Regions from separate parts of the Bacillus sp. ISL-75 genome, predicted to be linked through region 2. Evidence: riboswitches for the same ligand, from Rfam matches in the RefSeq annotation. Region 2 holds a riboswitch; the other holds the start of a gene.
The links. Region 2 has a riboswitch for FMN ahead of ribE (riboflavin synthase). Riboswitches for the same ligand answer to the same signal wherever they lie in the genome.

Region 1: another riboswitch for FMN. It lies ahead of J7E63_RS05095 (ECF transporter S component); the one in region 2 lies ahead of ribE (riboflavin synthase).

What each region holds. Positions count from the first base shown of each region.
Region 1 is NZ_JAGGQX010000011.1:85,487-92,012, reverse strand. Features, by position in the region: gene J7E63_RS05115 (ATP-binding protein) at 1-1,208, shown strand, start outside; gene sigX (RNA polymerase sigma factor SigX) at 1,431-1,982, shown strand; gene J7E63_RS05105 (hypothetical protein) at 1,957-3,132, shown strand; gene J7E63_RS05100 (peptidoglycan DD-metalloendopeptidase family protein) at 3,300-4,055, shown strand; FMN riboswitch at 4,198-4,329, shown strand; gene J7E63_RS05095 (ECF transporter S component) at 4,496-5,080, shown strand; gene J7E63_RS05090 (ferredoxin) at 5,195-5,443, opposite strand; gene J7E63_RS05085 (YpbB family protein) at 5,705-6,526, shown strand, end outside.
Region 2 is NZ_JAGGQX010000027.1:53,574-60,099, forward strand. Features, by position in the region: partial or broken gene ribB (3,4-dihydroxy-2-butanone-4-phosphate synthase) at 1-311, opposite strand, end outside; gene ribE (riboflavin synthase) at 371-1,030, opposite strand; FMN riboswitch at 1,179-1,327, opposite strand; gene J7E63_RS12640 (ATP-binding protein) at 1,455-4,124, opposite strand; gene J7E63_RS12645 (M23 family metallopeptidase) at 4,103-4,795, opposite strand; gene J7E63_RS12650 (glycosyltransferase) at 5,036-5,410, opposite strand; gene J7E63_RS12655 (hypothetical protein) at 5,491-5,793, opposite strand; gene J7E63_RS12660 (helix-turn-helix transcriptional regulator) at 5,956-6,150, shown strand; gene J7E63_RS12665 (PH domain-containing protein) at 6,401-6,526, shown strand, end outside.

The DNA of each region.
Region 1 (6,526 bases), on a different contig from region 2:
TTTTTGCCTTCTTTTTGTCCACAAGAATTGCAGCTCCCTTAAGAAAGATGAGAGAAGCAGCCTTTGAAGTGGCTAGAGGGAAATTCGATACAAAAGTACCTATCCTTACACATGATGAAATTGGGGAACTAGCAACTGCATTTAATCAAATGGGAAGACAATTAAAATTCAATATGAGTGCACTTAGCCAAGAAAAAGAGCAATTATCCAGTATCCTAAGCAGTATGGCAGATGGTGTTATTACCTTTAATCGGGATGGGGCGATTCTAATCACCAATCCTCCAGCAGACCGCTTTTTTCAATATTGGTATTATGAAATGGGTGGAATTAGTACGAATTCCGAGGCCATTCCACCAGAGGTAATGGATCTATTTCAGAAAGCGGTCGATACTGAAACAGAACAAATGGGTGAAATTTCATTCCAAGGCAGACATTGGGTCATCCTAGTTAGTCCATTATATAGTAACCGTTTTATTCGCGGTGCAGTAGCCGTTCTGAGGGATATGACTGAGGAAAGACAGTTAGATAAAATGAGACAAGACTTTATTGCAAACGTTTCTCATGAGCTTAGAACGCCAATATCGATGTTGCAGGGCTATAGTGAAGCAATCGTTGATGATATTGCTGAATCCCAAGAAGAGAAAAAGGAAATGGCAAAGGTCATTTATGATGAATCCTTACGTATGGGCCGGCTTGTCAATGAATTGCTAGATTTAGCACGAATGGAAGCCGGACATCTTCAATTAACAATGGAGGAAACTAATATCTCTTCATTTATCAATCGAATTATCCACAAGTTCCAGGGATTAGCTAAAGAAAATGAAATTCGATTAATTGCAGAGATAGATAATGAAATCACCTCCATTTCCTTTGATCCTGATCGAATCGAACAGGTACTCACAAATTTAATTGATAATGCCATAAGACATACACCTAAAGGCGGTTCTGTTAAATTAAGTGTGACTTCAGAAGATAAGGGCGTAATGATTAGAGTTAAAGATTCTGGGTCGGGTATTCCTGAAGAAGATTTACCTTTTGTGTTTGAACGGTTTTATAAGGCTGATAAAGCTCGAACGAGAGGAAGAGCAGGAACAGGACTTGGACTAGCCATAGCTAAAAATATTATGGATGCACATCGAGGTCATATTTCTGTTCAGAGTAAACTCGGTCAAGGAACGACATTTTCCTTTTTAGTGCCTCGAAAATAGTAAAATGAACAAGTATTTTGCCGATTGTTCTTGATTCACGAGGAACAATAAAAATAGAAAGCTAAGAGCTCATCCATTTAACGGATGAGTTTTTTGTATCAAATTTTTAGGAAATGAATTCCAATTTATACCTTCCTTTTTGTCACAAAAAAGTCTATATTTATAAGGTGAAACTTTTTATACATATAAATCGACTAATATTATGAACGGGGAGGGGAATTGATGGACTCCGTTTTCGATGAACTATACCAAAAATATCATCATGACGTTTTTCAATTTCTATTTTATATGGTCAGGAACAAAGAACATGCCGAGGATCTTGTCCAAGAAGTCTATATAAGAGTCTTTAAATCTTATCGCCGTTTTGAAGGGAAAAGCAGTGAGAAAACCTGGTTGTTTTCGATTTCAAGAAATGTAGCCATTGACTTCTTCCGAAAACAAAAGGGATGGAAAGAACGTTTACTCGAAAAATTTGATTGGTCCACCGATCAGCTGAAAGATGGTTATCCTATACCAGAAGAAATCACGGTACAAAAGGAAGAAATTAGGTGGGTTTACAACTGTCTAGAATATTGCACAATGGATCAAAGAGCAGTTATTATTCTGCGATATATTCAAGATTTATCGATTGCTGAAACAGCCCAAGCATTAGGATGGACAGAAAGCAAGGTGAAAACGACACAGCACCGTTCGTTAAAGGTATTGAAGAAACATATGGAAATGTCTTATCAGAAGGAGGGAGCGGCAAGTGAAAAAGTCAGAGTGGAGCGATAAGCAGCTCGAAGAACTATTAAGGCAAATGCCCAAAATACAAGATGATCGCAATCCTCGTGACATTTATCAGAATCTTTCTATAAAAAAGACAAAAATAAAACAATGGCTCCTGCCTGGCCTCGCTACTGCATGTGCATTGCTCATTTTCTTCATCTTAGTTCCTAAATTAATGGTCGGAACCCAATACTCAGAGGATAAAGCAAGTCAAAAAAATGCTTCATCTGGGCAGGAAATGCAAACAGCGGATGAGGATTCCTCCAGTGCTTTGAAAAAAGAAGATGACAATTTAAAAGCAAAGACCTTTTCAGCAGCTGAGAATAATGAACTTTTGAAAACAGCGGTCTATGATGATGAAGTAGACAATGGAAGGGTCTTAACTTATTGGATTCCAGATCCGCAAGCGCAAATACTTGTTCCAGTTTCCACTATAGTAAATGATTCAAATGATAAATCATGGCTAACTATATTTAATGAAAACATGGTGAGTTTAAAGGAAGAAGAATGGGGTTTAAGCGAATTTTATCCACTTAATGCTACGCTGAGGCTTGATAATAAAAATAAAGCTGTTTTGGTTGATGTGCCGTCAACCCATCAGTACGGCCAAGGATCAACAACAGAAACAAATTTTATGAATGTATTACAAAAAGATATTTCTTCGAACAGTAACATAAAAAAAATCCGATTTTCAACAAATGGTGAGCCTGGAATTGAACTAGGGAATCTTGGCAGGAAAGAGGAAATTGAAGTCGTCCAAAAGAAGAATCATGCCTTCTTTTTTTATTTTTCCAAAGATAGTGAAATCCCCTACTTAGTTCCATCAATAGAGACGTATACTGATATTAATAGGGCTTTGGAGGCAATGAAGAATGATCAGCCCTTATTAGGGTTAAAAAGTTCACTTTTTCCAGCTCTGCCGATTAAGGATGTATCCATTAAAGAAAAAACTTTACTTGTTACAATAGATGAAAATTCGAGTCTACGAGAAGACCAAGTTACGATTAACGCTTATGAGTCCTTGTTATTAACAGCTAAAGAATTTGGTTTAGAAAAAGTCGTTATAAAAAATTCGCCTATAAAAAAAATCGGAACATTTGACCTATCAAAGGAAAACAAAGTCCCGCGTGCTCCAAATCTACAGACGCTTCAATAATTATTCTCTATCAACCCCTTGTGGTTGATTTTTTTTATCATGAATAAAATAACTATAATCTCCAAATTATAACAAGTATGTCTAATCGCTTCTCCACCAAGGTATATGTTCTAAAGGTGAAACAACTAACATATGGTGTGGAGGAGGAAAAGAACTAAGGAGGTTGAATGAAGAAAATGCGAGACTACATAAAAAGGGTTCTTATTGCCCTAATTATGGCGCTATGTGTCAGTTTGTTATTTTTAGGTGGAATACATTCCGAAGCAAGTATGAAGGATGAGAAAGAGATAAAGGATGGGTGGATATGGCCTGCAGACGGTATTATTTCTGATACATATGGAACGAGAATGGGTAAACATAAGGGAATTGATATTGCTGGAAAATTGAACACACCTGTTCTTGCCGTCGATGATGGTCAAGTAGTTAAATCCTATTATTCGAATACATACGGAAATGTAGTATTTATAAAACATCCAAGTCATTTTGTTACTGTCTATGCCCATTTAAACAAGCGAACTGTATTAGAAGGTCAAAGTATTAAGCAGGGAACCGTAATAGGGAAAATGGGGAGAACAGGACAAGCTACTGGGACCCATCTTCATTTTGAAACCCACCAGCATGAGTGGAGATATGATAAGAAATATGCATTGGATCCAGAAAAGTTCTTAGGAAAAGCGGACACAGGCGAGAATGTACAGGGTGGAATAGCTGGAATCAATGACGATGTATTAGAAGCAAGCTCCCATGTAAAACTTCAAAAGGAAGACAAAACAGAGAAAGGGAAAAAACAATATATCGTCAAACAAGGCGACACATTGTACTCCATTTCGAGGAAAAGCAATATGACGGTAACACGTATTAAACAACTTAACCATCTGTCCTCGGATCTTATTAAACCTAAGCAAGTATTAAATGTAAATTGAGATAATAAACAACCCGTGGACTCAAGTGTCTGCGGTTTTTTTGTAGAAACTGCTTTAAAAGTTACAAAAGCGTTAAAACGTAAACCTTTTACTTAACAAAAAATGCAGAAAGCATTATAATTATATTTATAATTAAATATCGATCTATCTTCGGGGCAGGGTGAAATTCCCGATCGGCGGTATTTGAGTAAAACTCATAAGCCCGCGAGCCGTTTTGGCAGGATTTGGTGTGATTCCAAAGCCGACAGTATAGTCTGGATGGGAGAAGATGGAGGTTCTGCAAACGTTCAAAAAATTAATGTTTAATGAACGTTTATTAAGCGTGCCTTTGTAAACTCCCTCAAGTATATTTTCTTGAGGGAGTTTTTATTTACTTAGGTCTCGACTGTTTGCTGAACCTCTCTTCCTAAACGCGATGGATCAAAAAAGGAGAGAGGAAGATGAAGAAGATGAGGAAACAGAGGAAAATGAATGTAAGGGCTTATGTGTCAATTGGAATGTTGAGCAGTATTGCATTTCTGTTAATGCTAATACAATTTCCATTGCCTTTATTCCCAAATTTCTTGTTTGTCGATTTCAGCGACATCCCAGCATTAATTGCCACATTGATTTTTGGACCAATTGCAGGAATATTAGTTGAGTTTTTTAAAAATGTCCTTAATTATATTCAGACAGGAAGTTTTACAGGAATTCCTGTTGGCCATATAGCCAATTTTGCTGCTGGCATTGTGTTTATCCTGCCAACATATTTCGTATATAATAGACTCAAAACTAGAAAAGGTATGACACTTGCGTTAATCGCCGGGACAGCTATAATGGCGGTAATGATGAGTTTGTTAAATTACTTCTTCATTTTACCGGCTTATACTGCTCTTATGGGATTCCCTGATATGCGTAATTTGGTAGTCCCTGCTATCTTACCTTTTAACTTAATAAAAGGTGTTATGATGTCATCCATCTTTATGCTTCTGTTCATTCGGATGCAGGCATGGATTAATAAGAACACAACAATTAAAAGTGTCTAATAAATAAAAACAACAGGAAGGACCCATTCCTCCTGTTGTTTTTTTGTAAAAAATTAAAACCTCTCACCTTAAAAAGGAGAGAGGTAGTAGCTTAACATTTGTTTTACCTAAATATTATTCAAATTTAGTTGGATTACCATCAAAAGCTTCGTCAGCTACCTTAATGGAATCAGTAGGACAGCCTTCAAAAGCATCCATCATATCATCGATTAATACATCTGGAATTTCAACAATTCCTTCATTATCATCAAGAGTTACAAATGCAATGCCTTCATCATCATAATCATAAATATCTGGTGCTGCTGCGCCGCAAGCCCCACATGCAATGCAAGTTTCCTTATCCACAATTGTGTACTTTGCCATGAAAAAAAACCTCCCAGTAATATAAACAAAATTATTCTTACACATTTTCCATTATCAAATTGAAAACGGATAACTCATATCTATTGTAAAACTGTATCGATAACTTTTCAATAGAAAAATACCCATATACCTGTAGATTATATAGTTGAATTTCTAATTCTTACACATTTTTGGACAACAATCTACTTTATTTCATGGTAGAATAAAGAAGAAAAATGGATATTTTGTCGATAATGTACGAAAAACGGCGGGGGACTTAGTATGATGCAACTTGAATCCATTATTCTTTATAGTGTAAAACAATTAAACAGGGAACGGACGATTTACTCCGTCTATCACCTGTTGAATGGAAAAAAATCATCACAAACTATCCAAGACGCCCACCTATTTTCATTAAAAAAATTTTTTGGGATTTATGAGCAATTAACAAGGGACTCCTTTGATGAAATATATCAATCAATGGTAGAAAAAAATTGGTTAATAAATAAAGGGGAACAACGATACGATGTAACGACCTCTGGAATAACACTTCTAGAAAACAAACCATTGCCCGAATATATAAATGGCTGGACCTTTCATCAAATATCCTCTCTATTTTGGGAAAGATTGTCCCTACTAATTCAGGTAGTATCCAATCTTGCTTTTAGGGAATCAAGATATATACCCATTCAAAAAAACAAAGACGTCCATATCTGGTTAAAAGCTGCTCTAAAGGATATCACCGTACCTAGGATGGAGTTGGGGACTGCTGTCTATTCAGAGTTAAATGAATGTTTTAATACAGTGAAAGACATGGACCCATCACTTGTAGTGTTTCGGTTAACTGGTTTTCAGCAGATTGGATTAACCCCTCTTCAAGTAGCAAAAAAGCTGAAGTTAGATATTCATGATTATCAGATTGGTTTTACTAATGCCCTTCATTACTTGATTCAAAAAATAATGGAAGACGGTAATCAGTTTAAAATTTTACCTTATCTTATCCATGATCTAATGCAAGATGATGAATTAACCCTTTCCTCAAGGAAAACACAGGCATTATTATTACAAGGATATAGCCTTGATATGATTGCAAATCTTAGACAC
Region 2 (6,526 bases):
GCTGAACGTTCAAATGCAGAAATGCCCGTGGTAGAAAATTTATGGTCAATGCTTACGGTAAAAGCTGTTCGATTTGGATCCGTGTTCTTGGAAACCATTGGATGTAAGTCGAGCTTTTGAGCTAATGCCTCGTCAATAGGAACACAGATTAGACCTCTTCCGTGAGTGGCCATAAGATTTATAACCTCAGGCGTTGCTTTTTCAGCAAGAGAAATAAAGTCCCCTTCATTTTCCCTGTTCTCATCATCGCAGGCAATAACAACCTTTCCTTCTTTTAAATCAGCAAGAGCTTCGTCAATCGTATTAAACACGCCACATCTCTCCTTTCAAAATTACATACCAATTAAAACTAGACTTTTCCAACCAAAATTTAATTAAAGCCATTGTCTGCTAAAAATTGTGCCGTTATCCCTGTCTTACGCTTTTGCGCTGTATCACTTGAAAGGTTATTGATAAAATGGCCAACGTATTTACCAATCATATCGCATTCTAGATTAACGATATCCCCTGACCCCTTTAGTCCCAAAATCGTTTCCGACAATGTATGGGGGATGATCGATAGTGTAAAACTATTTTCCGTTACCGCAAAAACAGTCAAACTTGTCCCATCTACCGTTATAGACCCTCTTAAGATTACATATTTTAATATATCCTGCTCTGCTTCAATCTCATAGTAGACGGCATTTTCGAAGGACTGTTTACTTTTAATTATGCCTGTTCCATCGATATGTCCTGAGACAAAATGGCCGCCAAACCTTCCACCTGCTGCCATCGCCCGCTCAAGATTTACTTTGGAACCTCGCTTTATCATATTTAAACTTGAAGCTTTGACCGTTTCGGGCATAACATCTACCGTAAACAGCTTACCCGTAAAGGATGTCACCGTAAGACATACCCCGTTGACCGCAATACTGTCGCCAAGGTGAACATCATTAAGTATTTTTTTTGCCTCAATGGCTAAAACAAACGACTCGCCAGTCCGCTGGATGTTCGCGACTACCCCAATTTCCTCAATAATTCCAGTAAACATAATTTCCTTCTCCTTACTATGGTTCCACTTAAATTCTTACCCTAAAATGAAAAAGACCCTGAAGACAATAAGTCCTCAGGGTCCTATAAAAGACAATAGAAAATAAAGGGTTAAAAATAGGTACACTACACCCTACAATTAATCCCGTCTTTTCCTTCTCCCATCCAGACTTTAACTGTCGGCTCTGGAGTTTCACCAGATCCACCGTTTAACAATAATATGTTAACCGGGTCACGGACTAAGAAGCATCGCTTCATCACCGCCGGTTAGGAATTTCACCTGACCCCGAAGGCGACCGTATCTTAACCGATGCGGTCGTTTAATTATTCAATTAAGTTTATATTACTTTAGGAAAGCGAAACATGCAAATAAAATAGCTCCCTATTTTGCGCTGAAAAAAGGATTTTATGCGGTAAATCTTGTATTAAGCTGTTTCTAGTATCCTTTCAATTTCTTCAAAATGCCTTCCGTATAACCTCGAGTGATGTTTAGTGATAAATGAATTGTCATAAGGTTTGTATCTTTCATAAGACGGTTTTAGCATTCGGACCATAAAGGCTGGCTTGCGCTCTCCTCCAAAATTTAAGACGCAGATCGCGTGCCTCGTGGTTTTCGTGTTCGGGATATTTAAGGCAGATTCAATAGAGATCGGCTGCAGCTGAGTCTCTAATTTTTTAAAGGTATTTTCGTTGTCATTTTTAAACAGCAGCCAATTCACCCCGCCCGAAATTAAGTCCTCCGATATCTCTTTTAACTGACCCAAATGATGGCAGGCAAAGATGCTCCCTAAACGCTCCTTTCTACCCTGTACGGCAATTCTCGAGAGCAGCTTAGCAAGACCTGGATTTTCAGAGAGATACGTCTGAGGCTCGTTATAAACAATAAATGCACCATTTCCTTGGTCTTCTACCGTCATTAACATCCTTGTCATTAGTACTTTTAAGGTAATCCAGTGTACTAAAGTCCGTACAGCAACAGTGGATAGAATCCGATCTGGCACTCTAAAGATAACAACTTTGCCTTCCTTCATCCATTGCTCCAGGTTCATTTCCGCTTTAGGGGGCTGTGCAAATATTTCGAATAAAGTGGAGTCGCCCATAAACTCATCTAGCCTATTCAGAATGGATCCCGCTTTTCCATCGAGTGACTTTTGGCCATCTTTCGTGCATTTCATTTCGGTCGACGTGATTTCCCCTTTGTTATTTTTCTTTTCTACTAACTCATATTTGCTTAAATAAATTTCAATCTCTTCTGCGATCCTCGGCTTACCTTCTAACCGTAATCGTTTGGCTGTTTCTTCTCTAAATGATTCTTCTTCCAGCAATCGTTTAATATTGTATAAGCTGCCGTTCGATGCCTGGGCAAAGGCTCTTAAAATCTTCCGGCTTTGCCCCATCGATTCCACATCTCCAAAAAAGTCTATAAGCTCATTGGCAAAACGATCTGCACCTTTACGGCCAATTTTAGCCATGACCTCGGTTAGATCTAGTGGTGGTAAATAATTCTCATCTGATAAGTCGATATCAATAATCCTTTCAGGTGGAAGGCTATCTCGGATACCGTTTGCCATGCCTTGTAATCCATCTTTATTCACCTGGTCAATCACCACAAAGCTAATATTGTGATTTAAAGAAGCCTCTGTCACGAAATTTTGAATAAAGGTATCTTTACCACTACCCATACCTCCCATGGCGACGTACCCTTTATATGTCTCCTCGGGATTATTGAGAGGAATTTGAATTGGTTTTTCCTCGCCTTTTAATTCTGCATGACCAACTAAGATTCCGCTGCTCATCTGGGCTTTGATTTTTAACGGTTTACAAAGCAGTTTTATATTGTTACTTCCGATACTTACTTTAATACCATTGATATTCACATGAGCTGGGGACAATTTGTGGATAAAAATTGATGGGATTTCAGTCTCCACTTTTTTGTTTACAGACAATTCATTTTCATACCGTTGCTGGATGATAGAAGTAGGCATCTGTAAGGCTACCTTTGCGATCTCATCGCAGGATAATAAAGATACGTCTCCATCAGCTTTTGTGGTTTTAGATAAATGAAGTGTGTTCAACTCCTGAATGATTTCACGTCTCCTCCATTTTGTGCGTACCTTATAAGGTAATAATTCATTGTCGCCCGCAATTTCTGTGAAGGAGCTGCTAATCGTATTTACCTGGAGATCTGCCCGAAGTTTCATTTCAGAATATGCTGCAACTCGAACCCAAGTCTTCCATACAGGCTCGTTCAACTTATCTAATGTTTTAGTGCTAAGCTTACCTGAATTTAGCTCATCGATAAGAGCTGATTTCTTATCAATGATCTTCTTTTTCTCAAATGGTTTGTCGCTTTTGAAGAAGGTATTGCCAACAGCATTCATAACATCGTTTAGAACGTCATAAATTTCATTAGCAAAGGTCCCTATACCTTTCTTAAATGCTTTTTGAAATTTACTGGAGGTAATTCTGGAGCGAACAGGAATTACCCCCTTCTGTAATTTTTCATTGGCCCAATGACTGTTCTGGGCCCACTGTTTTCGGTCGTAGGTTTCTGTACAAATCGATAATCTTGCAAAGTCTCCATCCATTGAAATATCATCTAGTGCGGTTAGTAGTGAGGCAATTGGTGAAGTTTGTTCGGTAGAATTTACTCTGAGGGAAAATATATCATGCCTAGAAAGACGAATCTCTTGGAGCACAACTTTATCACTATTTGGTATTTCCAATACTTTTGTTTCCACTTCTTCGACAGTAACTTTCATGTAATTTCCAAGAATTTCACGGAATTTTTTTACCCATATTTCTGTAGTACTAACATAGAATTCAATGCGTTTTTCATCTTTCTCCTGTTTGAATATCACGTCAAACCAAACGGTATCTTTTTCTCGATACGTATATTTGAATCCTTGTCTGCTGATTCTCGATGGCATTTTATCATAAATTTCGTACATATTATGGAGGACTCTCCACATTTTTGAATTGCTGTTATTGGTCACTGACGTGTGAGGGACGATTCGGTAAGTGACCATTTTATTTTGTTGATAAGCAAAATACTCAGATAGTTTAATGGACTTTATTTCCCTAATATTAACCACGAGATCACCCCCATCATCGCAAATCCCCAGCGTGTGAAATACTTTGGAAAATTACCAGTGAACATAATGGCAATACCTGCAGCAATCGTAATTCCTGTTCCTATTTCGGGCATTAGGTCCGTTAAGGTATGCCCTATATTGGTGAGCCAAAGTTGCAACGTTTCTTGAAAGGTCTCTTTTGTTGGGATGCCAGCTGCATGCATTTCGGCACCGATGACTTTATCAGCAAAAGAGTTATATTTGTCTAAAATGAAGTGACCCACATCGCTGAAATGAAACCCGTTACCTTGCATATTTGAAATCTGTTCGGCAGCAGGTGTAGGATCCACCCATTGTCCGGCAGCATCTTTCATCCCATAATGTAGATGAGCACCGGTTGAATTACCCGTGTTTCCTGATAATCCAATGGAGTCACCAGCGTGTAAGTGCTCGCCTATCTTCACTTTGATGTTAGACATATGCCCATATATGGAAAGTGTACCGTCCTCGTTTCGAATGAAGACACCTTTTCCTAAATTGTTTGTGCCCAAGTCTACTACCTTCTCTACAACCCCATTCATAACGGTATGGAGATCCGTTCCTTCTGGCATAGCCAGGTCAATCCCATGATGGGGAACCATATTTCTTACTTCTGATAACTCGCCATAATCACTTGATAATTGAAATTTCATTCACCTTACCCCCTTTACGGATAAAAGCGTTGAAATTAACAGGCTTAATCGGTTTGTTTTTAGAATAAAGCCGGTAGCCAATGATACATAACATAATGATTGCTTTAGTGCCCATCTCTGTCACCGTCCTTTTTTCAAATCGAATAGCAATTGAACAAAAAACTCAACATCTTCTGTCTTTGTGGCAATCTTCAAAAGCTTTTCTATAAAAGCAATCGACTTACTCATCAGTATCACTCCCTATAACTTCTTTAGAAAGTCCCGAATATCAATCGCATGACGGGCCAAAATATAACCGGCAGAACCACCTATCAATAGCTCCAGTGCCTTTGGTCGATGTCCGAACATCCAGGCTACCCCACCAAACACAAACACACCGACTACAATCCAATCCACAATATTCATAACCGCTTCCCATAAATTTCCGAAAGTTTGGTCAGCTGATGCTTTTGTAGCTGCCCAGGCTGATTTCGGAACCATCACAGCCATTAAACCTCCTCCCACGGATACTACTCTCATTAAGTTTTTATCCTGGAGCATTTTGAGTAAATCGCCCACTGGGTATTTTTCTTGTTTCACAAATTGCTTAAAATCAATTGTCTCAGTACGTGCCATTTCATTCCCTCCTGAATAAATCGTTTTGATTTTGCTGATAATAGAAGAAACCAATCTAAGGAGCTGTTGATATGTTATTTTTAATCGGTGGAGCCATTGGTGCCGCAATCGGAATCCTTGTCAATGTTCTTAGTTAAATACTTAATATCTCTTTTAATTACTTCCACACGAGGCGCTTTTAGCGTCTCTTTTTGCTGTTCAAATTTTCTTTTTTCCTCTAAATAGCCATCTTTTTTCTTCTGGTACTCACGATCCACTAGCAATTTTAAAAATGCACTTGAATTTCTTTTCTTTCCGTTGGATAAAGATGAGACAAATTCATACAATTCTTTTTGTTCTGGGTCTTCAGTATTTAAGCATAAAGGAATTCTTTTTATACTCACTGTTGTTGTCTCCTTCGCAAGTGTTGATTAACTAGTTAATAACTAGCAGGATTTTAATAATTAATTGCGAACTAGTTAGTAACTCGTTATTTGATAAATGATATTCGCCTATTTTCATAATAATGTACGTCCATTTATATTTTTTTGTAAAGGAGTTTACATATGGAGTGTCGATTAAAAGAAATATTAGAGGAAGAAGGAAGAACTCAAAAATGGTTGTGTCAAAAAGCAGGAGTCACTAGCACCACAATGACTAGTCTTGTAACTAAAAAGCGTCTTCCTTCATTACCAGTGGCTTATCGTATCGCAAAAGCGCTAGGGTTATTAATCGAGGATATTTGGTATGAAGAACAATAAAAAAGCCCTCCAGCTATAACTGGAAGGCTTAAAACGTGCTAATTTATAAAAGTATGTAGTTGGGGCAAGGAAGCTTCTAGCAAGTCTTCGCTTTTGCTATAAGCATATGCGGGGGCGTAAATAATAATGCATGGTCCTTTACGAATAATAAAAATATTTATCCTATTTTGTTTTCTGAAACTTTATTGAAGGATTTACGTAATGATATATGGAATTCATTTACATATAAAAATAAGAAGGAGCAAAAATTATGACTACTAAATACACAAAATTAAATTATCGGTTCGGAATTATTGAATACCCAGTTACATTGAAAGAAATGGAGGAAATTTCACTGGAGTTTCCAAAAACAGAAAGGAAATTTTACGAATTCGCT